DNA from 3 places in the Shewanella sp. SW32 genome. Region 2 is predicted to be linked to each of the others. Evidence: predicted binding sites of a transcription regulator. Region 2 holds the regulator's gene; each other region holds the start of a gene.
The links. Region 2 encodes sigma-54, which starts transcription at its own class of promoters, with help from an activator protein. Its sites were predicted from a motif close to GTTGGCACGNNNNTNGNNT; they were not measured.
Positions count from the first base shown of each region.

Region 1: flgB (flagellar basal body rod protein FlgB) is a predicted target of sigma-54. The motif match lies at 4,264-4,282, and genes of this name have one in related genera.
Region 3: L5M28_RS02900 (flagellar hook-length control protein FliK) is a predicted target of sigma-54. The motif match lies at 8,487-8,505, and genes of this name have one in related genera.

Region 1 covers NZ_JAKKSJ010000018.1:96,529-106,832, reverse strand. The annotation lists gene flgG (flagellar basal-body rod protein FlgG) at 1-221, opposite strand, end outside; gene flgF (flagellar basal-body rod protein FlgF) at 232-975, opposite strand; gene flgE (flagellar hook protein FlgE) at 1,148-2,530, opposite strand; gene flgD (flagellar hook assembly protein FlgD) at 2,614-3,384, opposite strand; gene flgC (flagellar basal body rod protein FlgC) at 3,409-3,825, opposite strand; gene flgB (flagellar basal body rod protein FlgB) at 3,828-4,232, opposite strand; gene L5M28_RS12635 (CheR family methyltransferase) at 4,376-5,215, opposite strand; gene L5M28_RS12630 (chemotaxis protein CheV) at 5,316-6,236, opposite strand; gene flgA (flagellar basal body P-ring formation chaperone FlgA) at 6,442-7,149, shown strand; gene flgM (flagellar biosynthesis anti-sigma factor FlgM) at 7,225-7,548, shown strand; gene L5M28_RS12615 (flagella synthesis protein FlgN) at 7,551-7,976, shown strand; gene L5M28_RS12610 (LPP20 family lipoprotein) at 8,104-8,556, opposite strand; gene L5M28_RS12605 (FlgO family outer membrane protein) at 8,553-9,185, opposite strand; gene L5M28_RS12600 (flagellar assembly protein FlgT) at 9,466-10,304, shown strand, end outside.
Region 2 covers NZ_JAKKSJ010000028.1:28,936-39,239, forward strand. The annotation lists gene mlaD (outer membrane lipid asymmetry maintenance protein MlaD) at 1-445, opposite strand, end outside; gene mlaE (lipid asymmetry maintenance ABC transporter permease subunit MlaE) at 502-1,287, opposite strand; gene mlaF (phospholipid ABC transporter ATP-binding protein MlaF) at 1,284-2,102, opposite strand; gene L5M28_RS16675 (KpsF/GutQ family sugar-phosphate isomerase) at 2,746-3,723, shown strand; gene kdsC (3-deoxy-manno-octulosonate-8-phosphatase KdsC) at 3,723-4,274, shown strand; gene lptC (LPS export ABC transporter periplasmic protein LptC) at 4,271-4,831, shown strand; gene lptA (lipopolysaccharide transport periplasmic protein LptA) at 4,818-5,372, shown strand; gene lptB (LPS export ABC transporter ATP-binding protein) at 5,369-6,100, shown strand; gene L5M28_RS16700 (RNA polymerase factor sigma-54) at 6,208-7,686, shown strand; gene hpf (ribosome hibernation promoting factor) at 7,715-8,002, shown strand; gene ptsN (PTS IIA-like nitrogen regulatory protein PtsN) at 8,005-8,448, shown strand; gene rapZ (RNase adapter RapZ) at 8,445-9,299, shown strand; gene L5M28_RS16720 (HPr family phosphocarrier protein) at 9,286-9,561, shown strand; gene mgtE (magnesium transporter) at 9,812-10,304, shown strand, end outside.
Region 3 covers NZ_JAKKSJ010000003.1:186,599-196,902, reverse strand. The annotation lists gene L5M28_RS02940 (sensor histidine kinase) at 1-917, shown strand, start outside; gene L5M28_RS02935 (sigma-54-dependent transcriptional regulator) at 910-2,253, shown strand; gene fliE (flagellar hook-basal body complex protein FliE) at 2,483-2,818, shown strand; gene fliF (flagellar basal-body MS-ring/collar protein FliF) at 2,864-4,546, shown strand; gene fliG (flagellar motor switch protein FliG) at 4,539-5,591, shown strand; gene fliH (flagellar assembly protein FliH) at 5,578-6,573, shown strand; gene fliI (flagellar protein export ATPase FliI) at 6,542-7,879, shown strand; gene fliJ (flagellar export protein FliJ) at 7,909-8,355, shown strand; gene L5M28_RS02900 (flagellar hook-length control protein FliK) at 8,598-10,193, shown strand; gene fliL (flagellar basal body-associated protein FliL) at 10,278-10,304, shown strand, end outside.

The sequences.
Region 1 (10,304 bases), on a different contig from region 2:
ACTTTGGTACCCGCCCCTATGTTTAACCCATTAGGTAACTTAGTGTTAGAAGCGCTGACACCGCCCGCTTGGTTAACTGTTTGGTAAAGCAAATCTTCAAATACTGCGCGGCTTTTTTTGTAGCCCACAGTGCTGGCGTTCGCCACGTTGTTCGAGATCACCGCAATGTCAGTTTGCTGTGCGTCTAAGCCAGTTTTACTAATCCATAACGCCGGATGCATAATCTATCTCCTAACTAATACGCATTAATGAGGATGAAGCGCGATCATTTTCTTCCGCGGTTTTCATCATCTTGACTTGCAATTCAAACTGACGCTGAAGGTCAATCAAAGACACCATTTCATCGACTGGATTTACGTTACTGCCTTCCACTGCGCCACTTTCAACTGCGACGAAAGGATCAGCTGGTGCTGGTTCGCCTGACATTTGTCGAAATAATCCATCTTCACCACGCATCATCTGCGCATTGCCGGGATTAACTAACTTCAATCTAGCCACTTCTTCTATCACTTCAGCAGTCGCCCCCTGAGGGCGAACAGACACTATGCCATCCTGTGAAATTGACACTTTATCAATAGGTAATGGCAGCACTATCGGGCCAGCGTCCCCCATCACGGGATTGCCTCTGTCGTTATACAACATGCCCGTCGCATCGAAACTGAGACTACCTGAACGGGTATAAGCTTCACTGCCATCTTTTGCCTGCACGGCAAACCAGCCGTCGCCTTTAATGGCAACATCGAGATCTCGTCCAGTGGTTTTTATGGGGCCTGAGCGAAAATTAGCTGACGGAGATTCTGTCATCGCAAATACCCTGGAAGGCAACCCTTCACCGAAGGCTTGCATTGAGCGAGCTTGTGCCATATCGGATTTAAAACCGTCGGTATTAGCATTGGCTAAGTTGTTCGCACGGAGCGCCAGCTCATTCATATTTTGCTTAGCGCCACTCATGGCGACATAAAGGAATTTGTCCACAGACTGCTCCGTCAAATTTTCTACATGACAATAGCAAAGCAAGCATCGTGCCAATAAAGTTGACGTTTAATTTACTGATAGAATTGAAGAATAAGGAAATGAAGAAAATTGACAGCAGGATAAAGGCTAAGTGTTGCCACTGGCGGCAACACTTAGTCAAACAATGTAATGATTAGCGGATTTGTAATACGGTTTGTTGCAGTGTGTTGTTCACTTCAAGGGTACGAGAGTTCGCTTGGAAGTTACGCTGCGCCGAAATCAAATCGACCAGTTCAGTGGTCAAATCGATATTCGATTGCTCTAACGCCGATGAACTGAGACTACCAAAAGTTCCACTATTGGGCTCACCCGCTAACGCAGGACCTGAAGCTAAACTGGCTTTCCACGACGTATTCCCCACTTGCGTTAAACCTTGTTCGTTAGCAAAACGAACTAAAGCAACCCGTGCTAAAGCAACGTTCGAACCGTTAGAATAGCTTGCTGTAATTAGGCCATCAGCACCAATTTCAACGTTAGTTAAACGACCAACCGTCGTACCATCTTGTTTCAATTCAGTCGCCGCAAAAGGATCTGCATATTGCGTTGGCGCATTGAACTTCACTGTTAATGCTTGAGTGCCATCCGCTCCAGCACCTAATACACCAGCTGGTTTATTACCAAGTGGCGCCGTAGTAATAACTGCAGGATTACTGTCAATATAGGCTCCAACTGAGTTAAACTTCAGCACCGCCCCCGTCCAGCCACCAGCAGTTTGCGCTGAAACACCACCACCGCCCGCAACAGGTGGCACATCTGGACTACCGTCACCATCAGTATCCACATCGTATTTACCTGCAGGGCCATTTAAATTTACAGGTTTATTATCAATAGCATAATAAGCCACCCAATTACTCTCACCATTATATGCACCGTCTTTAGGCTTCACAAAGTACGTGGTCATGATGTGGCCCTCACCGAGTGAGTCATAAATAGTCATTGAAGTGACATTGTTATAAGTTTTTGGATCGGTGTGGTCAAATAAAGCAGGATCTAGGGCTTCAGCTTTAGCATTTAAGTTCATTTGTAAAGTAACATTCTCAGTCTTTACTGGACTACCTGCAGTATCGGGAATTTGTACAGGCTTAGCCGTGGTTAAACTCACAGATGTTGAGTTGCCGTCTTTATCCACAGGGAAAGTCTGTAAATAATTACCAGCCGAATCCACCATGTAATTATTAGAATCTACTTTAAAAGCGCCTGCACGGGTGAATGCGTGATCTAATGTTCCTAATTCAGAGGACGTTACAAAGAAACCACCACCTTTGATTGCCAAGTCGAGGGAGTTATTCGTCAGTTGTAAGCTGCCTTGATGGAATTGCTGTGCCACTTGACTCGTTGCAACACCACCACCAACAGCAGTTTTAGCATTTGAAAAAATAGAATTAGCGTACACATCCGCAAATTCAGCACGGGACTCTTTAAAGCCAATGGTGTTCGCATTAGCAATGTTATTCGCCGTAGTGTTTAAATCTTTCTGCGCGGCAGCAATGCCACTCAATGCAATGTTAAACGACATAATTCACCTCTACACTTGACTTAATTCATTGATGAGCGACTTACGCCCAATTCGGATGCTGCAAAAAATTCTTTTAGGCAAACTTAGGTTTCAGATACAGCTAACACATCGGTTAACTTGATGCCCATACCGCCTCTCAAGTTGAGAATGGCGCCAGTACTGGCCGTACCGAGAGAAACGCTAGTCACATGAGCATAGGTCGAGACTGGCAATTCTTGGGATTTCCCATCCACTAACCCACTCGCCTTGATCGAATAGTTACCTGCGGTTACAGGTTTTCCATCTTTATCGAGGCCATCCCAGTTGACATCGACATTGCCCCCCTTGCTGCCATCAACTTTAAAGGTGGTCACAACTTGGCCTTTATCATCCTCAACACGTACAGTAACTTCAGGAATTTTAGCTGGCGTGCTAATCACACCTTTTATTGTTGGGCTTTCAGCTGAAATGTTACCTGTATCGGTTGGGATCAATACCTTGCGACCAACAAGTCCTGATGCCTGCAATGCTTGGCTCGACGTCATAACACCGTTTAAATTAACGATTTCATTATTCAACTTAGTAATACCATCAACCGTCGAGAATGATGCCATCTGCGCAATCATTTGGTCGTTGTCGACGGGCTTAAAGGGATCTTGCATCGATAACTGTTGGCTTAATAACGAGAAAAAGTCATCTTGAGTTAACTGCTGGCTTTTTGCTTCCGGTACTATTGACTCTTTTGGCAAACGTATGCCATCAAGAAACGGATTACCCGTTGAGCTGGTTGATGAATTCGTCGTAACGGCATTTGGCTGACTCTTATTTTGAGCCGTCTGCGCCGACGCTTGGTTAATTTGATTAATGAGGCTCACAGCTTACCTCCTAAGTAACACATGTTATTTACCCATCCCAAGTGTTTGTTGCAGCATAGACTTAGCTGCTTCAGCGACTTGAACATTCATTTGATATGAGCGCGAAGCAGAAATCATATCTGCCATTTCTTCCATGACATTAACATTCGGTTTATAAATAAAGCCGTCCGCATCCGCCATAGGATGATCGGGCGAGTATTCTTTCAGTAGTGGTTTATCACTTTCTACAATGCCTTTTACTGCAACGCCTTGAGAAGCTTGTTGCTGACTTTGGGCTTTAGCCATTTCGGCTTCAAAAATGGGATGACGGGAACGATAGGTCTTATCTACACTACTCGAGACGGAATCCGCGTTGGCTATGTTGCTCGCGGTGGTGTTTAGCCTGACCGATTGAGCAGACATTCCCGAGCCAGCAACATCAAATATGCTAAATAAACTCATGATTAATCCCCTCTCAACGCTTTCTTCATGCCACTAAACTTACTGTCTAAAAAACCTAGTGACATTTGATATTCAAGTGCATTTTGCATGAATGCCGATTGTTCCTGTTGGATATCAACAGTATTACCATCACCGGTATCGGGTTGATTTGGCACACGGAACTTAACAAATTGCCCAGTCAACTCCGCAAGCCCAAAATGCTTATCTGGCTCTTGCATTTCAAGACTATTTCGCTGCAGCTGTTGGCCTCGAGCGGCCTGCATTGCCGCAGAAAAATCAACATCGCGGGCTTTGTAATGTGGCGTATCTGCGTTAGCGATATTGCTTGAAATAACTTCAGCCCGCTGCGCTCTAATACCGAGAGTGTATTGATGCACACCCAGTGCATTATCAAAATTGATCGCCATAAAATTGCCTCCTCGTGTTCTCACGAAAATAAAGCAATTCATGTGCCAACATCAGGAAAATTTTGAGAATAACAACAAGGATGAGCAAGTGATGGGTAAAAAATTACCGACAATTGTCGGTAATTTTCTTTAGAGCGGCTGAGTTAAGTCTTTTTCTGGTAATAAATGCCAGGGTTACAACGAACCATATCAAACTCGTCCGTTAAACCAGCGATAGATTCTGATGCACCGAGAAATAAAATCCCTTTGGGATTGAGAGCGGCAGCGAATTGCCGCAAAATTTTTGCCTTTGCCTCTGGTGCAAAATAAATCAGCACATTGCGGCAAAAGATAATGTCGAACTTGCCAAGCAGACTATAACTCTCAAGCAAATTATGCGCTCTAAAGTTCACCAACCGCTTCACATTATCCTTTAACTTCATATTACCTGAAGGTAATGCATCAAAAAACTGACGCTTACGTTCTTCAGATAAACCACGCGCTAATGCCAAACTATCGTACTCGGCATTTTTGCAGCGTTCCAACATGGAAGGAGATAAATCCGTTGCTTGAATCGAAGCACTACCAGCCAAGGCACCAGGCTTCTTCTGTTGATACTCAAGAATAGTCATAGCCAATGAGTATGGCTCTTGGCCTGACGAGCAAGCCGCAGACCAAATTTTAAGCGGACGCCCCAGACGACTGTATTCTGGTAGTAGGACATTATTCAACAACTCAAATGGATAACGATCACGGAACCAAAGGGTTTCATTGGTCGTCATAGCATCGATCACTTCAGCTCTGAGCGCACGCTCAGTAGGCTTCATCGAATGCTTAACCACATCAGATAAGGATGGCAGGTTATATTTGCCCATCAAAGGAGCAAGACGACTGCGCACAAGATATTGCTTATTTTCACCCAGTACGATGCCGCTGTGTTGCTCTAAGAACAACCTAAATTGATTATATTCAGCCTCAGCGAGTGATTTATTTGGCACATTCACATCCTAAATCCTATAGCAAGCACCAAAATCAGTGCGAAACCATCATGTTATAAAGTCGAGATTATAGCGTAAAGCGTATCTAGGTACTAACCGACAGCAATTACAAACTTAAATGCTTATTCACAGCAGCGGCCAGTTCGTCAGGATTAAACTTAGCGATAAAGTCATTGGCCCCCACTTTTTGAACCATTGCCTGATTGAATACACCACTTAACGAAGTATGCAGTACCACTTTAATATGCTTAAGCTTAGGATCATCTCGGATTTCAGCTGTCAGGGTGTAGCCATCCATTTCAGGCATCTCAATATCAGAGATGATGAGGGGGATCTCATCGGCCACATTATCCATCTCTTTGGCGATCTCTTTAAGCTTGTCTAATGCTTCGCGACCATCTTTTGCGGTATCAATTTGTAAATTCAATGACTCGAGTGAACGAATAATTTGTTTACGCGCCACGGCAGAATCATCAATAACCATAATATGGTAATGCTGAGTTCTGTCGAGGGTCAGTTTTTCATTGGCTTCTTCACTGATAGCCGTTTTAACTGGTGAAATCTCATCTAAGATTTTTTCCACATCGAGAATTTCAACTAATTCACCTTCAATTTCAGTCACAGCTGTCAGATAAGAATAACGGCCAGCACCTTGCGGCGGAGGCATAATCGCTTCCCAATTCATGTTGATGATCCGCTCAACAGAACTGACCAAGAAGCCTTGAACACTGCGGTTATATTCAGAAATAATGATGAAACAGTTTTCAGTGCTCGCTAAAGGTTTTCCCCCTGTTGCCGCACTCAAATCAATCACTGAAATGGTTGTTCCACGAATATGAGCAACACCCTTCACATAAGGATTAAGTTTAGGCAAAGTGGTCAGTGGTGGACACTGCAGTACTTCTTTCACCTTAAACACGTTAATCCCAAACCGTTGACGACCGTTTAATTTAAAAAGCAGTAATTCTAAACGGTTTTGTCCAACGAGCTGGGTTCGTTTGTTGACTGAATCAAGAATACTCGACATAACTCTGCCTTGTTGTTCTGTTTATGTTCGGCCCTATAACTCAGTTGAGTATAGGCATATTAATTGCTTACGTCTTATCTATCGATAAACATAGTCGAAACTGAGTCAATCTTCTGACAGTGATGCAAATTATTATTACAGTGGTCAGCTTCGAACTTAATAAAAGTATAGGTGCATTCTGGCGTTACAAGCTAGTCTCTTCATTATGAAAGTAAATTTAGTCTGTTTTTTTAGTCTTTTCACCCTCTTCATGCCCGCTTTTGCGAGTGCAGAGCCTATTGTCCCCACCGTATCGGCAATCTCAGAATTAGCTAAAGCGCTTATTTCAGAAAAAATATCCGTTCCAGAAAATGCCAAAGTAAATATTTCGCCACAGATGGTTGACGCAAGAATGCTGCCGTCACAATGTTCGTCTCCAATGAAAGTTGAACTGGCTAGCGATAGGGAAATTAGCCGTAATAACACCTTAAAAGTCAGCTGCGATACACAAGACTTAGCTTACCCTTGGCAAATCTATATCTCGGTTCGGGTGGATATCTTATTCCCCGTTGTTGTCTCAACCGAAATCTTAGCACCAGGCGAACTCATCTCTCCTAGTCAAGTAGAAGTCCGTTACATTGAACAAAATAGCTTGAGAGGTGCCGAATTCGATGACCCGAGTAAATTGGCTGGCGTGCGAGTAAAACGACGAGTAGCAAAAGATAATCCCATATTAAGCAACAACTTATGCTTCGTTTGTAAAAATGATTCGGTATCTATCTACGTTCGTTCTGGCTCATTCGAGCTCAAAACAGTAGGCGAAGCCCTACAAGATGGCAATAAAGGTGATCGGATCAGAGTCAAAAATAGCAGTTCAAACAAAGAACTAGATGCTATAGTCACAGGCATTGGCGAAGTTGAAGTAAGAATGTAAAATAATCTAAAGCTTTTTTGTAAGCTGCCGATACCCCAGTTAAGAAATCCCGTACACACGACGCTGGAGCCTAAAATGGCAATTGATATTAGCAAACTCAACACTGCAACGACTGCGCAAGTTCGTTCAGGCGCAACGAAAACGAGCAGCGATCAATCTGCTCAAGTTGCTACAAAATCGACAACACCACAGAGAAGCGACTCAGTGGTCATTACGGCCCAGGCACAACAACTTCAAGGAGCTCAGACTAAAATGGCTAGCCTTCCTGAAGTTGATCAAAAGAAAGTAGCAGAAATCAAACAAGCTATTGCCGAAGGTCGCTATAAAATTGACCCTGAAAAGTTGGCTGCCAATATTGCAAGTTTTGAAGCCGAACTTAATGACTTAAATAAAGAGTAACTATGACTGAAATAGCTAAACTGGTAGATCTACAACACGCCCATTTGGCTGTTCTTAAGCAAATCATACTCAAGGAAAAAGGCGCTTTGGTTGACCAAAACGCCGATTTACTGCTTTCCCTTGCTAACGAAAAATCGCAATGTCTGAAAGAACTAAAGAATAATGATGATATTCTGGCAAAACACAGTGATAAATCGCTACTCACTCAGCAAGTCGAACTCGTGCATAAAATGGCTGAGATCAAAGACGCATTGACTGAATGCAAAGAATTAAACGAACAAAATGCCAGTTTAATTGAGATGAATTTAGCGAGTTTAAATCGCTTTGCTCAAGCTTTACAAGCCAGCAGAAACGCCTCCAGCCTCACCTATAACGATAAAGGCAAGACCTCGACTATCTCAAGCTTAGGCAATGATTTAAAGGCCTAACAAGCGCATCACTCCCACTTAGCATTCCCTTTTCTAAGCTCTGATTAGATATTAATGTCTTGTACAAAAAGAAAAGCCGCGTAAATACGCGGCTCAATACATGCTGTTGAACATACTCTCAAAAACGCTAGAAATACGTCACTTCCTTCACTCGTTGTGGACGGCTCTGTTGTTGATAAAGCGCCCAAACCTGTGAAAAATCAAGTTCTAACTCAGTGACATAATGCTCGCCTGCGGGATAACTCTTAACGACTCGTGCGCCGCGGATCACGCCAGAAACTGACGCTTTGACATTATCGTCCGTCAACATCCAATCACTGACACTGCTGTTTGCCGTTATTTTCTGCCCATAAACTTGTTCCGCTAATTCACGATAAGCCACAATTTTTGATGCCTGCATAGCCATCAACACTCTTTGTGATTGCTCTTTAGCCGGTTGAGTCGCTAAGGGCGCATATCCTATAGCCGTTAACTTAGGAAAACTCGGTGGCGGCACATCTTCCCATTGCACATATCTATCTTTAGCAGCGCAGCCAGTTAGCATTAGCCCCGTGATAAGTAATAAAAAGTAGTGTTTCATTTTCCATCTCCTAAGACACGCACTTCATTCATGCCTGGACTCGCCTGACGATATAAGATGCCATTTTGTGACACAATTTGCTCCGAAGGCTGCATGTAGTTTGCCAACTCTTTTTGAGTCACAAAAGTTTGAGATGCCGATACCACGCGATTGTTACTAATGTTCACAATCCGAGTATTGATCGCCATACCATTGGTTACTACGCTCATAGTCGAAACGACAAGATGCTCAACAGGAAGATCTTTCGACAATTTTTGCCAATCTCGCGTCAAAATAAAATCCCCGTCAGATGTGACTCTCAAGCCATCAGCTAAGTTTAAATCCACCACATTAAACTGAAAGCTATGGAGCGACGTCATTAATCCTTGCTGTAACTGTTGCGCTAACGCATTAGTGCCATTCAAATCGCCCACTAATACTGGTGTTGCAACTACGATAGGTTGATCAGAACGCAAAGCATCATTTTGCTTAACAAGCTCAGTCACTATTCGCTGTGCTAAATGGTTAATCACTGCCGTTGGCGGCAACCCATTGCCATCCACTAAACTCGGTTTGGGCGGCGTAACCGGTTTAGCTACACATCCACCTAACATTATCAATGTTAAGGGAATAATCACACGCTTTAGCATTGGATTTACCTCATCTATGGGTGCATTGGCAGTCAAGTGACTCACTTTCTAAGCTTCAAATTTTTAATGAGTAACAAAAACCAGCAATCTTTGGACCAATATTAACCTCAGTCCGACAATATTCTTCTATTACGCAGTATATCGACTGTAACAATGGAAACTTTATCAAAAGTTCTCATACTCAGGCACGAAATTTGCTTTATTGACATATTAGATTAAGAGTCAGAAAACTGGCTCGATTGGTAATATCGCCATTAGCTTAGCGATAAGGATTGAATTGATGCACATACCAGGTTCAGCTTCGCTCATCATTTTGAGCCTTTTACTACTTTCTTTGCCCACCAGAGCCGAATGGATAGAAGCCAGCGGAGAAGCAACTATTATCAATGGTAATACAGCTCAAGCAAGGGAAGAAGCAATTAATCAAGCAGTTAGCTATGCGACATTAAGCACAGGTATTCAAATCTCCAGTGAGCAACAAACCTCTAATGGTAACCTCACACAAAATAACTTTGCGATAAATCGCAACGCCCAAGCCATAAACATTCAACTCGTTAGTGAACAAATTCAGGGAAATAAAATATATGTATCCCTACGCCTCGATCTAAATGATGATCCAACACAACAGTGTCCTAATGGCCAATTAAAGGCCGCTATTTTAATACCTCAAACACAAATAAAAGATCGTTCTCAGCTTAGATATGGACAACTTTCAGGCTTTGAAGAGGTCATTTCAGAGGCGTTAGGGAACACTATAGAAGATTACTCTTCAACTGGCTTTAGTCACATCCATGCTAACGAGCGACTCGATATTGAACAAGACCTAGTGGATATTCGCGGTTATCGACTCCCAAGCTGGCTCAGTGAAATTACCGACAGCCAATATATTCTTCAACCGCAGATCATTGATATATCGATAGAGCCTGTACAACCCACCTTCTTAGGATTTTGGGATGAAGCTCCGCTAAGGCAATTTCAATTCAAACTCAGCCTCTATCATGGAATCAGTGGCGAAGAGGTCTGGAGCAAAAGCTACAGCACATCGGCCCCATGGGAATTTGAAGAACAGGCTATCATTGCTCCCAACAGTAATAGATTCTGGCGTTCCTCCTATGGAAA
Region 2 (10,304 bases):
AGAACTGACCAATCAGCTCCTCCAACACTAATGCCGAGCGTGTGTCGTCAATCTTATCGCCATCTTTGAGCATACTGACATCATCGTCGACAAAACCCGGTGTTAACCCTAAGAATTGCTCGCCCAACAAACCCGAAGTCAAAATGGCTAAACTACTGGTTTCAGGGAATTTATCGTAACGCTTGTCCATCACTAATGTGACCACAGCCACTAACTTAACTGGGTCTAAATCTATGCTGCTCACTCGGCCAACGACAACACCGCCAACCTTGACTGGCGAACGCACCTTCAAACCACCAATGTTGGTAAAATTGGCTTGTATGGTATAAGTGCTATCGCTGCTTTTTACTTCAATATTGGCGACGTTAAAGACTAAGACCAAAAAAGCGGCCAATCCTGTTAAAAGAAACACACCCACTAATAATTCAATTTTTCGTGTCAACATGTTCAGCTACCACTCTGTTAATCCATCTAACCTGTGTCGAAATCCGCAGTGTTCCGTTAGCGGCCAAACATCAGGGCTGTCAGTAAAAAATCCAATGCCAATACAGCGAGACTCGACTGAACGACAGTCTGGGTCGTTGCACGGCTGATGCCTTCCGGATTTGGGATCACTTGATAACCGCGATATAACGCAATCCAAGTGACCACTACGGCAAACACACCACTTTTGATCAAGCAGTTAACTATGTCCTGACGCCATTCGACAGACGCCTGCAGAATCGACCAAAACGCACCACTGTCGATCCCTTTCCATTCCACGCCAACAAGGTGCCCGCCATAAATACCTACAGCGGTAAACATCAACGCCAGCAATGGCATACTGATCACTCCAGCCCAAAAGCGCGGTGCAATAATCTGCCTTAATGGGTCAATCGCCATCATTTCTAAACTAGAAAGCTGCTCAGTACTTTTCATTAAACCAATTTCAGCGGTTAATGCTGAACCCGCCCGTCCCGCAAACAATAACGCGGTAACAACTGGCCCTAACTCACGCAGTAAACTGAGCGCCACCATAGGACCTAAGCTTTCTTCGGTGCCAAAACCAACTAAGATGTTGTAGCCTTGCAGTGCGAGCACCATGCCGATAAAGAGTCCTGAGACTAAAATAATCACCATAGATTGCACACCGACCACATAAATCTGGCGCACTAATAATGGAAAACCTTTACGCACGCGTGGCCAGCGAAAAATCGCGCCCCACAGCATAAGGCCTGCACGGCCAAAACCGAGCACTAGCTCAATCGCGCTGCGGCCTAAGTCGGCAATACTGTCGATTAACTTCACTTGCCAACTCCTTTTGCCATTAATTCTTGCTGGTAATCATTTGCCGGATAATGGAACGGCACAGGGCCGTCCGGAGCACCTTGAATAAACTGTTTCAGCTGCGGATTATCAGCGTACTTTAATTCTTCAGGGGTACCGTGGGCGATGACTTTTTTGTCAGCCACCACATATACATAATCGGCAATGCCAAGCACTTCATCCACATCGTGGGACACCACAATGGAAGTCAGATTCAGCGCATCGGATAACTCACGAATAAGCTTTACTAACACGCCCATCGATATTGGGTCTTGCCCTGCAAAAGGCTCATCGTACATCACCATTTCAGGTTCAAGCGCTATGGCTCTAGCTAATGCGGCGCGGCGTTGCATACCACCGGACAATTCGCTTGGCATCATCTGAGCGGCACCACGTAAACCTACGGCTTCAAGCTTCATCAGCACGATAGTGCGAATAATGTCTTCAGGCAGTCCAGAATGTTCACGCAGCGCAAACGCCACGTTATCGAACACATTGATGTCGGTAAACAGCGCGCCACTTTGAAACAGCATGCTCATCCGCTTACGCAGACTAAATAATTCATTACGACCCACGCCATGGATATCGTGACCGTCGAATAACACTTGTCCATGGTCAGGCGTTAATTGGCCGCCAATCAATTTCAACAGGGTCGTTTTGCCTATGCCGCTCGGCCCCATGATCGCCGTCACCTTGCCCCTTGGAATGGACAGGCTAATATCTTCATATATCACACGCTGACCGCGGCTAAACCCCAAATTACGGATCTCAACCAACGGCGTTTGTTCTTGAGTCATGCTTGATTCCGACATTTGCAAATGAGGTGATCCTAGTCTTCCGAGACTGACCAATCGAAGAGCCGCAAATTGTACGTAATTGCGCTTTAACCTACAACCGAATCGACACTATCGCCCTGCGATACTTTCAATTTGCCTCATTTACAGCGAAAATGCGCCCTAAGTTTTCACTCTGCACAGGTAAAATGTTACTTAATGTTTTCAACCTAGTTGCAGAATTGGCAGTATTGGCTAATTCGTTCGCACTTAGCTCACTCTTTGCCCACTTTTATCGGGGAGAGTCGATACGCAATTGCGCAATAGAGGCATCCCATAGGGTAATACCCGCTGCAATATGGGATAAATCCATTGAAATAAACGACAAAGACGATGATATTGCTCAAGACCTTCTGCCGCTAAACACGTTATTGTGCGTGAATAGCTAACGCAGCTGAACTTGACGAGTCGGATCAATCGCTCTAGCCTGCCGCAATTGTTTTGCTGTTTTCGGTAATAAACCACAGTAAGACATAAGCTAAATTGTCTGAAAACAAACTAATACTTGGCAGAAAGCCTATTACATATCATCTTTATCGCGTACCAAATTGTGCTATTCCAATCCCATCAATGGGGCGACAAAGACAATGCAAAAAGAGAGATAGACATGGTAGACAAATCACAACTGCGCCAATGGGGTTGTAAAGTTATCGACATTGAAAAGTCAGCCCTAGACAATCTTTATCAATATGTTGATTCGGCTGAGTTTGCAGAGGCTTGCGAGTTGATCCTCAACTGCACAGGCAAAGTGATTGTCATGGGAATGGGCAAATCGGGCCATATCGGCAATAAGATTTCTGCCACCCTCGCCAGCACAGGAACGCCCGCATTTTTTGTGCATCCGGGTGAAGCCAGCCACGGAGATCTGGGTGTATTGGCCGATAACGATGTGATTTTAGCGATTTCAAATTCTGGTGAGTCGAGCGAAATCCTCACCTTAATGCCGGTCATCCAACGTATGGGCGTGCCTGTTATTGCGGTAACGGGTAAACCCGAATCGAATATGGCGCGATTATCTAAAGTGCATTTATGTATTGAAGTCCCAGAAGAGGCTTGCCCACTTGGACTTGCCCCCACCTCAAGTACCACAGCAACCTTAGTGATGGGCGATGCCATCGCCATTGCGCTGCTGCAAGCAAAAGGCTTTACCCGTGATGATTTTGCTATGTCCCATCCCGGCGGTGCATTAGGACGTAAGTTGCTGTTAAAAGTCTGCGATGTCATGCATAGCGGTGATGACTTACCGCTCGTCAACCACGATATTTGCATCACAGAAGCTCTGTACGAAATCTCCAAGAAAGGCTTAGGCATGACGGCGATTATTGATGATCAGCGCAAGCTGGTTGGTATCTTCACCGACGGTGATTTACGCCGCGTTATTGATGCCGAAGTGAATTTACGCACGACGCCCATTGCCGATGTGATGACCCGTAACTGCGTCACGATCACGGATAATGTATTGGCCGCCCAAGCGCTGCAAGTGATGGACTCAAAAAACATCAACGGATTAATTGTTATTGATAAAGACCGCCATCCTATCGGCGCTCTTAACATGCTAGACATGGTTAAAGCAGGAGTCATTTAATGCCACAGCAAGGATTTTACGGCCCAATCAGTGATGATGTGTGGCAACGCGCGCAAAAGATTAAACTGTTAATCTGTGACGTCGATGGGGTGTTTTCCGACGGCCGTATTTACTTGAGCAATAGCGGCGAAGAGCTCAAAGCCTTCCATACCCGTGACGGTTATGGCGTGCGCTCACTACTCACCAGCGGTTTCAACCTCGCCGTGATCACAGGACGTCAATCCAAAATCGTTGAAAACCGTATGACAGCCCTTGGTGTTACCCATATTTACCAAGGCGTAGATAATAAGTTCGAGCCCTATGAAGCATTGCTCGCACTTTATGGTGTCACCCCAGAAGAAGTGGCTTATATCGGTGATGATATTGTCGATCTCCCCGTGATGAATGTCGTCGGTTTAGCGGTCAGTGTTGCCGATGGTCATCCCTATGTGCGTCAGCACGCCCACTTTGTCACTACGCTCAATGGTGGCCACGGTGCACTGCGTGAACTCACAGATCTGTTACTCCTAAGTCAAAATAAATTCACTTCGGCCCATGGAATGAGTATATGAGTCGTGTGACACTCGCGATTATCGCTTTTTTTGGAACTGCACTAGCGCTTTACTGGCAGGTCCAGAACAAACACAGCGGTGATTCCGATAACAGAGTTAAAGATCAAAATACCCCAGATTTCATCGTTGAAGATCTGCGCAGTGCTGAGTTCAATGAGCAAGGACTAGTGAATAGCCGTGTGACGGCGAAACACATGGAACATTATGATTCAACGAATCAAACTTTCTTTACTCAACCTGTTTATCTTGTTTATCCAGACCAAGGTAAAGCACAATGGCAACTCAGGGCAGATCAGGGCAAGCTAAACAAGGAAACTGGCAAGGTTGTATTAGAAAATAATGTTATTATCGATGCCATTAGCCCAGAAGAACCGATTCAGACCTTGTCCACCAGTTATCTGGAACTCGATCTCAACACTATGATAATGACCTCTGACCGTACCATTTACGTCACAGGGAAAGATTTTAATATTCAAGGCCAAGGCCTTTATGCCGACCTCAACGCGCAAGAAGTGCAATTGACCAGTCAGGTAGTAGGAACATATGAAGCAAAATAACGTATTACTTGCCAGCCTAATGCTAATTATGAGCATGAGTGCTTTCGCGAAAGTCGGCGACTTAAAGCAGGAAGTTAAAATCAAAGCTGTGAGCCAAACTGCGGATATCAAAAACAACCAGATCATTTTCTTTGGTCCGGTTGAAGTTACCCAAGGCTCAATAAAAATCCAAGCAAATGAACTGCGTGCATTTTCCGCTGAAGGTGAAAATAGCAAAACTTTGGTCGCCACAGGTAACCCTGCTACGTATAGCCAAATATTAGACGATGGCCGTCCTGCATCGGCTAGCGCGAAAGAAATTCGTTACGATATGGCAAGCCGCACCTTAACACTGAAAGGTATGGCGTCATTAGATCAAGCGGGTAGCCAAGTTACAGGCAATTTAATCCGCTATAACATGATTCAACAGAAATTGATGGCCGAGAGTACTGGCAGTGGTGACGATCGCGTGATCACTATTATTCAGCCTGAAAACTATCAAGATGATGCTAAATCAGACGCTCCGGCGGATAAACCTGTAAAAAAGCAGGACTCTAAATGACCCAAATCACCTTAAGAGCACAAAATCTGGCGAAAAGTTACAAGAGTCGCCAAGTGGTTAAAGACGTCAGTCTGACGGTAAAAACCGGTCAAGTCGTTGGCCTACTCGGTCCAAACGGTGCAGGTAAAACCACGACCTTTTACATGGTTGTCGGGCTAGTGAAGAGCGATAAGGGACATATCTTTATCGACGATGATGATTTAACCGCAGATCCTATGCATCTGCGTGCCCGCAAAGGCATAGGTTACTTACCGCAAGAAGCCAGTATCTTTCGTAAGCTAACTGTTCATGACAACATCATGGCCGTACTGCAAACTCGTAAAGAACTTAAAAATGAAGAACGAGAAGAAGAACTAGAACATCTGCTCGAAGAGTTTCATATCACCCACATCCGTGACAGCCAAGGCATGTCATTGTCGGGTGGCGAACGTCGTCGCGTCGAAATTGCGCGGGCTTTAGCCGCTAATCCTAAGTTCATTTTGCTCGATGAACCGTTTGCTGGCGTCGATCCTATTTCGGTTATCGACATCAAGAAGATTATCGAACAACTCAAAAGTCGCGGCCTTGGCGTATTGATCACAGACCATAATGTCCGCGAGACATTAGATGTATGTGAACATGCTTATATTGTGAGTCACGGAAACCTGATTGCCGAAGGAACTCCAGCAGAGATCTTAGACAATCAGCAAGTTAGGGCTGTGTACTTAGGTGAACAATTCAGGCTATAGTTAATCGAGCGAAGCCAATGGAGGCAATTTATACCGCCATTGGGCTTCACTCAAGATAATAATAAGCGACCTTATCCAACAATAATAACGTAGGGATCAGCGGTAACATGAAAGCGTCACTCCAGCTCAAACTGGGTCAACAGTTAACCATGACGCCACAATTACAACAGGCCATACGTCTGTTGCAACTGTCGTCATTAGAACTGCAGCAAGAGATCCAGCAAGCATTAGATTCTAATCCCCTTCTCGAGCTGGAAGAGGATCAATTCGACGCCACTAAAACCCCTGTAAACCAAACGCTATCCGATACGGATTTCAGTGAATCTAGCACTCTGCCACCAGAAAAAGACAGCTCCACCATAGACACGGCAGAGTCGCTAACCAAAGAATCCATGCCTGATGAGCTCCCCATGGACACCACATGGGATGAAGTGTTTACCGCCTCCCCAAACTCAGGCCCCGGCGGCAGTCGTGAAGACGATATGCCCTTCCAAGGCGAGACCAGTGAAGGTTTGTACGAACACTTAGAATGGCAAAAAAACCTCACCCCGTTTTCTGAAACCGATTTAGCCATTGCCACCGCCATTATTGATGCCATTGACGATCAGGGCTATCTCACCCAAAGCACTGAAGAAATTCTCGAAGCCATGGGCAATCCTGAAGTTGAGCTTGACGAAGTCGAAGCCGTACTCAAGCGTATTCAGCATTTTGATCCCATAGGCGTTGCCGCCCGCGATTTAAGTGAATGCCTGCTGATCCAACTGTCGCATTTCGCCGCTGATACTCCCAACCTAGAAAATGCCCGCATGCTGATCAAAGATCATTTAGATCTGATCGCCGCCCGTGATTTTAGGTTATTGATGCGTAAGACTAAATTAAAAGAAGATGAATTAAGGGATGGTATAGCACTTATCCAAACCCTCAATCCTCGCCCAGGTTTGTTGATCACGCCCAATAATGACGAATACGTTATCCCAGATGTGTCTGTGTCGAAGAAAAATGGCCGCTGGGTGGTTGAGCTTAATCCTGACTGCATGCCCAAAATCAATGTAAATCAACATTATGCTTCAATGGCGCGCAGCACTAAAAACCAAGCCGATAGCCAATTTATTCGCGGCCATCTGCAAGAGGCTAAATGGTTTATTAAGAGCCTAGAAAGCCGTAACGACACTTTGCTTAAAGTTGCTAATTGCATAGTGCAATATCAGCAAGGTTTCTTTGAGTATGGTGAAGAAGCCATGAAGCCTATGGTGCTTAACGATATTGCCGAAGCGGTAGAAATGCATGAGTCCACCATCTCACGGGTCACAACTCAAAAATACATGCATACCCCTAAGGGACTTTTTGAACTAAAATACTTCTTCTCTAGCCACGTCGGTACTGACGATGGTGGTGAGTGCTCATCCACAGCAATCAGAGCCTTTATAAAGAAACTGGTGGCAGCGGAAAACCAGAAAAAACCATTAAGCGATAGTAAGATGGCACAACTTCTGGCAGAACAAGGGATCAACGTAGCCCGCAGAACCATTGCGAAGTACCGAGAGGCTATGCTTATTCCACCTTCTAATCAGCGTAAAAGTTTATAACCTACAGTGGATATCGGAGGACGTTTCTATGCAAATAAACCTGAGTGGGCACCATATCGAAATTACCGAATCGTTACGTGCATATGTAGAAGAAAAGTTTTCAAAACTTGAACGCCATTTCGAACAGATCAATAATGTGCACGTTGTGCTCAATGTTGAGAAAATGCAACAGATTGCCGAAGCGAGAATAAACCTCATAGGTGGTGAAGTTTTTGCGACTTCAGAGCATGCTGACATGTATGCCGCTATAGACGCCCTGATTGACAAGCTTGACCGTCAGGTTATTAAACACAAAGAGAAGTTAACAAAACACTAATAATGGAACTTTGTACCATACTGCGGCCGGAGTGCACTACCTGCGCCACTCCGGGCAGCAAGAAAAAGGTACTGGAACTCATCAGCGACTTAGTCGCTGCCCAGTACCCGACCCTCTCATCTCAAGAGATATTCGAAAGCCTAGTGGCGCGCGAAAAGATGGGGAGCACAGGTATAGGTAACGGCATCGCCATTCCACATGGTCGACTAGCCGATATAGATCAGCCCATTGCCATACTCATTAAGTGTGAAGAGCCGATAGCATTTGATGCTATCGATAAGCAACCTGTTGATATTTTATTTGCACTACTGGTGCCTGCAGACCAATGTCAGCAGCACTTAAGTACTTTGTCTTGCATGGCCGAAAAGCTGAGCGACAAGCAAATATTAAAGCAATTACGCAAGACGCATGATGAAACGGAACTCTATCAGGTAATCACTGGATGAAACTGGTCATAGTGTCGGGCCGCTCAGGCTCAGGCAAATCTGTCGCCCTTAGGGTACTCGAAGATCTCGGCTATTATTGTGTCGATAACCTTCCCTTGCCATTGATTGGCAGTTTGCTTGAGCAACTCAAAGGCAGTAACGATCTCGTCGCCATCAGTGTCGACGTGCGTAACATGCCTGAGCAGGATAAGGTCTTAGTGAAACAACTCGCTAGCCTACCTCCAGATACTGAGTTAACGAGCTTCTTCCTTAACTCCAGCGATAAAATTCTGCTCAAGCGTTACAGCGAAACCCGCCGTTTGCATCCTTTGTCGAAGAGCCGAGTCTCTTTGCAAGAAGCGATAAAGCTGGAGGGGAAACTGCTCGAGCCTATGTCAAAACTGGTCGATCACTACATAGATACGTCGAATCTGAATATCTATGATTTAAGCGACCAAGTCAGACAAATTCTCCTTGGTAGCGTCGATAAAGAACTCGTGATCAACTTCGAGTCCTTTGGCTTTAAGCACGGAATGCCCACCGAAGCAGACTTTATGTTCGATGTGCGCTTCCTGCCCAATCCCCACTGGGAGTTGGCGCTGCGGCCATTGACTGGCTTAGATGAACCCGTAGCTGAGTTCTTAAATCGTCAACCACTGGTCAATAAGTTCATCTGGCAAATCGAAAATTTACTGGAGACTTGGCTGCCGCACCTTGAGCGTAACAATCGCAGTTATTTAACTGTGGCCATTGGCTGCACAGGTGGACAGCACAGATCGGTTTACGTCGCAGAGCAATTGGCCAAACGCTTTAGTAACGGTAAACATAAAGTTTATGCCCGTCATCGAGAGCTCAACAATGCCAAAGCTTGAACGTCAGATAACTATCTGTAATAAGCTCGGTTTACATGCCCGTGCCGCCACTAAGTTGGTGGTACTGGCTTCCGAGTTTGATGCGACCATCACCTTAATCCAAGGCGATAAACAAGCATCGGCCGCCAGTGTACTTGGCTTACTGATGCTTGAAACTGGCATGGGTAAGACCATCAAGCTTATCGCCGAAGGCCCAGATGCAGAGCCGGCTCTCGATGCCATTTGTGCCTTAATCGACGCTAAGTTTGACGAAGCCTGTTAGTTTCACTTCACACTAAGCACTTCATCGTTAGTTTCACTTCATGTCTAGTTTAAAAAACTTGCCATTCACACATGGCAAAACATTTGTCGCTCGACGATACAAGCCACAGGCGATTACACTAGCGGTCATTGCGCTGGCGCTGGCCTTACCTTAGCCGTCTTAATCTGTGTCATCGACTGACGCTTAGTCACCGTAAAATCCTAGCCCAACACTAAGATCTCAAACCAATTTGCCGCACAATGGAGGACAAATGCCCGTAGATAATGCAGAAAACGATCACACCGGACATAGTCTTGACCAGTTAAACCAAGCGCTTAGCAGCGGCATGTTCGTACACGTGCGCAATATGCTGCAAAAAATGGCCGCCTCAGATATCGCGCTGATCTTAGAATCATCACCGCCAAGTGCCAGACAAGTATTGTGGCAGCTCATCGATCAGGAACAAATAGGTGACATACTCGATGAGTTGAGTGAAGAACTCAAAGACCCACTGATCCGCAGCATGAGCCCTGAGCGAGTCGCGAAAGCGACAGCAAGCATGGACACCGACGATCTCGCCTATATTCTGCGAAGTCTTCCCGACGCCGTTTACAAACAAGTGTTGCAGTCGATGACGGAACAAAATCGCCTGAGGGTAGAACAAGCTCTATCTTATCCAGATGAGACCGCCGGCAGCTTGATGAACACAGATACAGTCACCTTAAGACCCGATGTGAATATTGATGTGGTGCTGCGCTATCTTC
Region 3 (10,304 bases), on a different contig from region 2:
ATCCGGTTGCAGTTGAATTACTAGAGCGCTCCTTGTGTGGCGTTCGCTGGATTGATGTGATCCACAGTGCCTTTGCGCCACAGGATGATGATGGCCACGAAGTGTCACTGCGTAATGGCCGCCGCGTTAAATTAGCCATTACGCCACTGACGCCAGAGCCTGGTCAATTAATTGTGTTAACTGATCTGACTGAAACTCGATTATTACAGAAAAATCTATCCCATCTACAACGCTTATCTGCACTGGGTAAAATGGTTGCGACCTTGGCACATCAAGTGCGCACGCCTTTATCTGCCGCTTTGCTATATGCCTCTAATCTTGCAAGTCCTAAGTTATCCGATGCCGCTAAAGCAAAATTCCAGCAAAAGCTTGTTGATAGACTCAATGAACTGGAGCGTCAGGTTAACGACATGCTATTGATGGCGAAAGGCCGTCAGGATGAACTCGGAGATTTGATTACGCTTGCTGAGGTTATCGACAATGTATTGGCAAATTGTGAGCCGATAGCGGCTAAGCAAGGTTGTGACTTGTCATTTGATGATGCATCAAGCAGTTCAATGTTAGCCAATTCAAATGCATTAAGCTCGGCAATCAACAATTTAGTGATGAACAGTATCGAAGCTGGCGCCACTGAGATTCGTATTCAAGCGGCAGAAGAGGGCGAACAGTTGCTACTGAATGTCATCGACAATGGCAAAGGTTTAGATGCCAATATGCAGCAGAAGGTACTTGAACCTTTCTTTACAACTAAGTCGCAGGGAACTGGGCTCGGGTTAGCGGTTGTGCAATCTGTGGTGCGTAATCATGGAGGACAACTGCAATTAAGTTGCTTACCGAATAAAGGTTGCACTGTGTCTTTAGTCTTCCCAAGGGCTAAATCTGCGGTGATATTACCTTTGGAGATTACCCATGTCTGAAGCAAAGTTATTGCTCGTTGAAGATGATGCCTCATTGCGTGAAGCCTTGTTGGATACCTTAATGTTGGCTCAGTATGAGTGCATTGATGTTGCCTCCGGTGAAGACGCTATCTTAGCCTTGAAACAACATCAATTTGATTTAGTCATTAGTGATGTGCAGATGCAAGGCATTGGTGGGTTAGGATTATTAAACTTCCTACAGCAACATCATCCTAAGTTGCCAGTGTTGTTGATGACAGCTTATGCCACGATTGGTAGTGCGGTGGATGCCATTAAATTAGGCGCTGTCGATTACTTAGCGAAACCTTTTGCGCCAGAAGTCTTGCTCAATCAAGTGTCCCGCTATTTGCCGTTAAAACAAAATGTGGATCAGCCAGTTGTTGCCGATGAGAAGAGTTTAGCTTTATTAGCACTGGCTCAGCGGGTTGCTGCATCCGATGCTTCGGTCATGATCTTAGGCCCAAGCGGCTCGGGTAAAGAAGTCTTGGCCCGTTATATTCATCAACACAGTAGCCGTGCCGATCAAGCTTTTGTGGCCATTAACTGTGCTGCAATTCCCGAGAATATGCTTGAAGCTACCCTTTTTGGTTATGAAAAGGGCGCATTTACTGGCGCCTATCAAGCGTGTCCGGGGAAATTTGAGCAGGCTCAAGGTGGCACTTTGCTGCTAGATGAAATCTCTGAGATGGATTTAGGCTTACAAGCTAAGTTATTGCGGGTATTGCAAGAGCGTGAAGTTGAGCGTTTAGGCGGCCGTAAAACCATTAAGCTCGATGTACGCGTGCTTGCCACATCCAATCGCGACTTAAAAGCCGTGGTAGCCGCCGGTGGATTTAGGGAAGATCTCTACTATCGAATCAACGTGTTCCCCTTAGCTTGGCCCGCATTAAGTCAACGTCCTGCGGATATTCTGCCTCTTGCGCGTCATTTACTGGTTAAGCATGCCAAGGCATTGAATGTCGCCGATGTGCCTGAGTTGGATGAAAATGCACGTCGACGTTTATTGAGTCATCGCTGGCCGGGGAACGTACGTGAACTCGATAATGTTATACAGCGGGCTTTGATATTAAGAGCCGGTCAAGTGATCACCGCCAATGACATTATTATCGATGCGCAGGATGTGATTTTAGGCGGCGAAGACCTAGATCAATTTGCTGCCGAGCCAGACGGTTTAGGGGAAGAGCTTAAAGCGCAGGAGCATGTGATTATTTTAGAAACCCTTAATCAATGCCAAGGAAGCCGCAAACTGGTCGCTGAAAAACTGGGGATAAGCGCCCGAACCCTAAGATACAAGATGGCAAGAATGCGTGATATGGGCATTCAACTGCCAAATTAGTCTTTAAATTCAAGTGATAATCTTGCAGCCTCCCCATGAGTGTGAGGCTGCATTTATTAAGATATACCACCGCAAAAGTGACCTACTTTATCCAGAATCCTTAGTTTTAACTTCTTCTTATCCCGTCAATTTGTTATCAATCACGACCATTTGAAAACTTGGCCGTTATTTTGCATTGTCCTGTTATAGGTATTTTGATCGTCAAGAACTCGACGACTGGGAGCTCAGCATGCAAATAGGCGCAAATTCATTCCTGCAAGAAATGCAGAAACTCCAAGGCGAAATTACGCCGTCTTTTGGCGTTCAGCCAAATATCATGCAGCAAGTTAATAACACCAGTGGTGCGGACTTCGGTCAGTTACTCTCGCAAGCCGTCGGCAATGTCAGCGGCTTACAGTCGACATCATCAAACCTCGCGACGCGTTTAGAAATGGGAGATACTACCGTCACTTTGTCGGATACTGTTATCGCCCGTGAGAAAGCCAGTGTCGCCTTCGAGGCAACGGTACAAGTACGAAATAAACTTGTCGAAGCCTATAAAGAAATAATGAGCATGCCTGTCTAGGCCAGTGAATAACCCAATTAGCAGGTACGAATCGTGAGCACAGAAATGATTGTCGGATCCAATTCCGGCTTAGCTGACCAAGGTGTCCAGCAAGAACATAAGTCAGGAATGATGGGAAACCTTGGCGGTGTCGATATGATGCGTCAAGTAACTATGATTTTAGCCTTGGCGATTTGTTTGGCCTTGGCCGTATTTGTCATGCTGTGGGCACAGGAGCCTGAGTATCGTCCATTGGGAAAAATGGAAACTCAGGAAATGGTTCAAGTATTAGATGTGCTTGATAAAAATAAAGTTAAGTATCAAATCGACGTGGACGTGATTAAAGTCCCCGAAGATAAATATCAAGAAGTGAAAATGATGCTGAGCCGCGCAGGCGTCGACAGCCCTGCAGCTAGTCAAGATTTCTTGAATCAAGACAGCGGCTTTGGTGTTAGCCAACGTATGGAGCAAGCCCGTCTTAAGCACAGCCAAGAAGAAAACCTTGCCCGTGCAATTGAGCAACTACAAAGTGTTAGCCGCGCCAAAGTGATCCTCGCGTTACCTAAAGAAAACGTCTTTGCTCGCAATGCCTCAAAACCAAGTGCGACTGTGGTCATCAATACCCGCCGTGGCGGTTTAGGCCAAGGTGAAGTCGACGCTATCGTTGATATCGTTGCCTCTGCTGTGCAAGGTTTAGAGCCATCACGGGTGACGGTAACTGACTCGAACGGCCGCTTATTAAACTCAGGCAGCCAAGATGGCGCGTCTGCGACTGCCCGTCGCGAGCTTGAATTAGTACAGCAAAAAGAAGCAGAGTATCGCACTAAGATTGAATCGATTTTGGTACCTATCTTAGGTCCTGATAATTTCACCTCTCAAGTCGATGTTAGCATGGACTTTACTGCGGTCGAACAAACCTCTAAGCGTTACAACCCTGATTTACCAGCCCTGCGCAGCGAAATGACCGTTGAAAATAATACCACTGGCGGCTCTTCGGGTGGGATCCCTGGTGCGCTATCGAATCAGCCACCAATGGAGTCAAACATTCCGCAAGATGCGACTAAAGCGACCGAGTCTGTCACTGCGGGTAATTCACACCGTGAGGCGACACGTAATTTTGAGTTAGATACCACCATTAGCCATACCCGTCAGCAAGTTGGCGCCGTTCGCCGCATTAGTGTGTCGGTTGCTGTGGACTTTAAACCCGGTGCTGCCGGAGAAAATGGTCAAGTGGCGCGTGTTGCCCGTACTGAACAAGAGCTGACCAACATTCGTCGTTTACTCGAAGGGGCAGTCGGTTTTAGCTCGCAACGGGGTGATGTGTTAGAAGTGGTAACGGTTCCCTTTATGGATCAATTAGTTGAAGACTTGCCAGCACTAGAACTGTGGGAGCAACCTTGGTTCTGGCGCGCGATTAAGCTCGGTATTGGTGCGCTAGTGATTCTGGTACTGATTTTAGCTGTGGTACGGCCTATGCTGAAACGCTTAATCTATCCTGACAGTGTGAATATGCCTGAGGATGGCAGATTAGGTAACGAACTGGCCGAAATTGAGGACCAGTACGCGGCAGATACGCTAGGGATGCTCAATACCCAAGAGGCGGAATACAGTTATGCCGATGATGGTTCAATTCATATCCCTAATTTGCACAAAGATGATGATATGATTAAAGCTATCCGTGCGCTCGTGGCGAATGAGCCTGAGCTCTCTACTCAAGTCGTGAAAAACTGGTTACAAGACAATGGCTGAGAATAAAACGAAAGAAGTGGCTCCAGCGGCCCCACCTGCCTTTAACATTAAGGATATTAGCGGTGTCGAAAAGACCGCGATCTTACTCCTCAGTTTGAGTGAGGCCGATGCTGCATCTATTTTAAAACACTTAGAGCCGAAGCAAGTGCAAAAAGTGGGTATGGCGATGGCGGCAATGGATGAGTTTGGTCAAGAAAAAGTCATCGGGGTACATAAGCTGTTTCTCGATGATATACAAAAGTATTCTTCTATTGGTTTCAACAGCGAAGAGTTCGTTCGTAAAGCCTTAACCGCCGCGCTGGGTGAAGATAAAGCGGGTAATCTGATTGAACAGATTATCATGGGCAGCGGTGCTAAAGGTTTGGATTCGTTGAAATGGATGGATGCACGCCAAGTAGCGACCATTATTCAAAACGAACATCCTCAGATCCAAACGATCGTGTTGTCCTATTTAGAACCCGATCAGGCGGCGGAAATTTTTGGTCAATTCCCTGAAAATACTCGCTTAGATTTGATGATGCGGATTGCGAATCTTGAAGAAGTTCAGCCCGCTGCACTGCAAGAGCTGAACGACATCATGGAGAAACAGTTTGCCGGTCAAGGTGGCGCACAGGCCGCGAAAATGGGTGGCCTAAAAGCGGCTGCCAACATCATGAACTATTTAGATACGGGTATCGAAAGTCAGTTGATGGAAACCATGCGCGAGTCTGATGAAGAAATGGCGCAGCAAATCCAAGACTTGATGTTCGTGTTTGAAAACTTAATCGATGTTGATGACCGTGGTATTCAAGCACTGCTCCGTGAAGTGCAGCAAGATGTACTGATGAAGGCGCTTAAAGGCACAGATGATCAGCTGAAAGAAAAAATCTTGGGCAACATGTCAAAACGTGCCGCAGAATTGCTGCGTGACGATCTTGAGGCCATGGGTCCAATCCGTATCAGTGAAGTGGAAGTCGCCCAAAAAGAAATCCTGTCTATTGCCCGTCGCTTAAGTGACAGCGGCGAAATTATGTTAGGCGGCGGTGGTGGCGATGAGTTCCTCTAATCCGAGCGACAATAAACCGTCAAATAAGGTTTTGAGCGACGGTGATATTGAGTTTAGTCACTGGGCACTGCCAGATGTGACTGAAGCCGATGACGATTCTATCTCAAATCTGTTCGGCCATTCGAATCATCAAGCCGCTAAGTCGACTACAGTGGAAAGTGTTTCTCCACCGACTATGGCTGAGATTGAAGACATTCGCGCCCAAGCCGAAGAAGAAGGCTTTAGCGAGGGTAAGCTGCAAGGGTATGAGCAAGGGCTAGAAAAAGGACGTTTAGAAGGGTTAGAGCAAGGCCATACTGAAGGGCTCGCCCAAGGGCATGAGCAAGGATTAGAAACCGGTTTAGCCCAAGCAAAAATATTGCTCTCGCGTTTTGAAACCTTATTAGCTCAATTTGAAAAACCATTGCAATTGCTCGATGGCGATATTGAACTTTCGCTACTGAACCTGAGTATGACATTAGCGAAATCTGTCATTGGCCACGAATTAAAAACTCATCCAGAACAAGTGCTTTCGGCATTGCGCTTAGGTATAGAATCGCTGCCGATAAAAGAACAAACAGTCACAATCCGCTTGCATCCTGACGATGTTATTTTAGTCGAACAACTTTATTCCAGCGCTCAATTGACCCGCAGTAAGTGGGAACTTGAAGTTGACCCTTCCTTAAGCCCAGGTGACTGTATTCTCAGTAGTCATCGTTCTTTAGTCGATTTGACCCTCGCATCGCGTATTGATGCTGTGTTTGAGTCTTTACGGAACCAACATGCTCACTTAAGTGACAAGCAGCGTCAATTGCAAGAGGCGATAGAGGTTGAAGATACCGCTAAACACGTTGCTGCTTCTGAGGCTGTGGGATCAGAGCTTGATGATCAGGTTGTCGATACGGTTTCTCAACATGCTGAGGATATACAATCTGCCTCAAACACAGGTGAGCAATTAGAGGCAAAATCAGATGCAAAATCGCCAACATCAACTGCTGAATAGGCTTAATCATCATCAGGGTAAGGTGCCGCCATTTCGCGCAGTGGCCAGTGGTCAACTGGTGCGTGTTGTCGGCTTAACCTTAGAAGCAAGCGGTTGCCGTGCGCCTGTGGGCAGTTTATGTTCGATCGAAACCATGGCGGGCGAGTTAATCGCCGAGGTAGTCGGGTTTGATGGCGAACTATTATATTTAATGCCCATTGAAGAATTACGTGGTGTATTGCCCGGTGCGCGGGTTGTGCCTTTGGGGGAACAAACTGGACTCAATGTTGGTTTATCCCTACTAGGACGCGTACTCGATGGTAACGGCGTGCCTTTAGATGGTTTAGGCGCGTTGCAAACCGACCAACAAGCGCCAAGACATAGCGCTGCCATTAATCCCTTATCCCGCCGTGCTATTACTGAACCGCTGGACGTTGGCGTTCGCGCTATCAACGCTATGCTGACCGTGGGCAAAGGCCAACGTATGGGCTTGTTTGCGGGCTCAGGTGTCGGTAAGAGTGTGCTCTTAGGTATGATGACTCGCGGTACCACCGCCGACATTATTGTGGTTGGGCTAGTGGGTGAGCGTGGCCGGGAAGTGAAAGAGTTTATTGAGGAAATTCTTGGTGAGAAGGGTCGAGCGCGTTCAGTCGTTGTTGCTGCGCCTGCGGATACATCGCCTCTGATGCGCCTTCGCGCCTGTGAAACCTCGACTCGTATTGCCGAATACTTTCGCGATTTAGGCTATAACGTTTTATTGCTTATGGACAGTTTAACACGCTACGCCCAAGCGCAGCGTGAAATTGCTTTGGCTGTGGGTGAACCGCCTGCGACTAAAGGTTATCCGCCTTCTGTGTTTGCAAAATTGCCACGTTTAGTTGAGCGCGCCGGAAACGGTGGCCCCGGGCAAGGTTCAATTACGGCATTTTATACTGTGTTGACGGAAGGGGACGATCAACAGGATCCCATTGCCGATGCTTCGCGGGCGATCCTCGATGGTCACATTGTCTTGTCACGTTCGCTTGCGGATTCGGGGCACTATCCTGCGATTGATATTGAAGCTTCTATTAGCCGAGTCGCGCCAATGGTGATCTCCAATGAACATTTGGAAGCAATGCGCCGCGTGAAACAAACCTATTCTTTGTATCAGCAAAATCGAGATTTGATTTCTATTGGGGCCTATGCCCAAGGAAGCGATCCTCGCATTGATAATGCGATACGACTGCAGCCAGCAATGAATGCTTTTTTGCGACAAACCATGCGTGATGCATTTAGCTTTGCAGATAGCCAAGTCATGCTTGGGCAACTTGCTGCACAGTGCAAATAATGGCGTCATCGAATTAATCGAGGTCTAGTATGGCTAACGCCGATCCCTTGTTGTTAGTGTTAAAGCTTGCCAATGATGCCGAAGAACAAGCGGCATTATTGTTAAAATCTGCGCAATTAGAATGTCAAAAACGGTTGAATCAACTCAGTGCACTCAATAACTATCGCTTAGAATACATGAAGCAAATGCAATCACAGCAAGGTCAAGCCATCAGTGCTAGTCACTATCACCAGTTTCACCGTTTTATTCGTCAGATCGATGACGCAATTATCCAGCAAAATCGCGTCGTAGCCGACGGTGAAAAGCAAAAAGAATATCGACAACAACATTGGTTGGAAAAGCAAAAAAAACGTAAGGCAGTAGAATTACTCTTAGCCAGTAAAGAGAAGAAGCGTCAAGTGGTTGAACAAAAAAGGGAGCAAAAAATGACCGATGAATTTGCTTCCCAGCAATTTTATCGCCGTCATCAACGTTAGTGAAATGATAGGCATCTTTACTGCTCGCTAGCCGGATAGGCTCTTTAGTTTTTTTGTATTGATGGCATAAGCATCAATTCGGCACCTCTCAGTGTTAATTCTTTTCGATATGCTGTCGTAAAATCTGATGTTTTGGCATCTTATTTGCTTTGATTTAGTCCATGACCCTGCAACCGCAGTGTTTAATTGACGTTTTTACCTAGCCATTTTCTTTTTTTGCTGGGTGATGTTTGGGAGCTCTTATGCAACAAATGACCAATATCCTGTTAAGTAAAACAGGCAACTCTGCGGCCAATTCCGCTAAGACATCTTCCCAAGAGTCTAATAATGAAGACTTTTCATCTACACTTGCGTCAGTCACTGCTAGCTCATTTTCTATTTCTGCGTCTAAAAAAACCATTGCTAACACTGATGATACTGTGCAGGTTACCTCTGCTGATAAAGTAAAAGATGACGATATATCAACTGATGACGCCGACGTAAACCTCATTTTTGCCCAAATTAGCATGGCAAATGATATGAAGAAAACGGCATCAGATGGAGATAGTTTGCCGCTAGCATTTTTAAATGCTGAAGAAGATATAACTGGTGAAGAAAATATTGATACTTCATCAGCTTTATTAACCGGCTCAGCATTGGCATCTACTGTTTCTGCTGAGATTGAACTGGCATCAGATATAGATGCCGATGAAGCGGGTTTTTCTGCTGAATTACAAAAGTTAGTTTCTACTAGTCCAGATATGGCAGCAATTTCAATCGCAGATGACGTTAAACCATCATCTTTGACTGATAAGTCACTCGTACATATTCTCCCCATAGACCCAAATATACTTGAAGCGTCAGCGGATACTGATGCTGTGATTGACCCAAATTTGACCGATGACGCTTCAGAATTACCTTTAGAAGACACTGAGCTTGTCTCTGCCACTGAAGTCGGGGTGAGTATAGATGAGTCTTTAGTTGAGAATGAGGTCACACTTAATGCTGTGATTAATCAAGCGGGCTTAGCGAACAGTGCAACGATAAAGTCGGTAACCAACACTGCGGCAAAAGCAACGACTAGTAGCTCTACAGTGAATAGTCTCAATACGGCTAATATCGCGACCTCGGGAAATACTTTCGACCTGAATACCTTAGGCTCTTCAACTTCATCTGAACCATTAGATACAACATCTGTAACAGAAAGTGATCTTGATGGGAGTCCCAATTCCGATTTGGCTGCTAACCTATTACTGAAAGATGCTAAATTAACGGTTGCGATGGATATTCCCAGAGACGAAAGTTTTATGGATGATAGTAATACTTTCTCAGAACTTAAGTCGACATCATCCATACAGACACTCTCGATGTCACAATTAAATCGCCAAGAAACCATGCAAGTTCAGTTGTCATTGCGTCAAGGAGTAGAACAGCAAAACCAAATGCAGGAGATGATCCAACGATTTTCACCTGTGATGAAGCAGCAATTGATTACTATGGTGAGTCAAGGCATCCAACATGCGGAAATCCGGCTCGATCCACCTGAACTTGGACATATGTTGGTAAAGATCCAAGTGCATGGCGACCAAACCCAAGTACAGTTTCATGTTACTCAGCCGCAAACGCGCGATCTGGTTGAACAAGCTATGCCAAGATTACGTGAGTTATTGCAAGAGCAAGGGATGCAGTTGGCTGACAGCCATGTTTCTCAAGGCGATCAAGGTGAGCGTCGTGAAGGTAGTTTCGGTGATGGCGGCAGTTCAAATGCGGCAGACATGGATGAAATCTCGGCAGAAGAGTTACATTTAGGTTTAAATCAAGCGATTAGTGTAACTTCAGGTATAGATTATTACGCTTAAGCAGGTAACCTATAGCAATGACTGACATAATTACGTTTCAAATAAAACTGTAATGAGTTTCCGCCTAAATTAAAGAGAATAGTGATGGCTAAGGAAGAATCGTTAGAACTT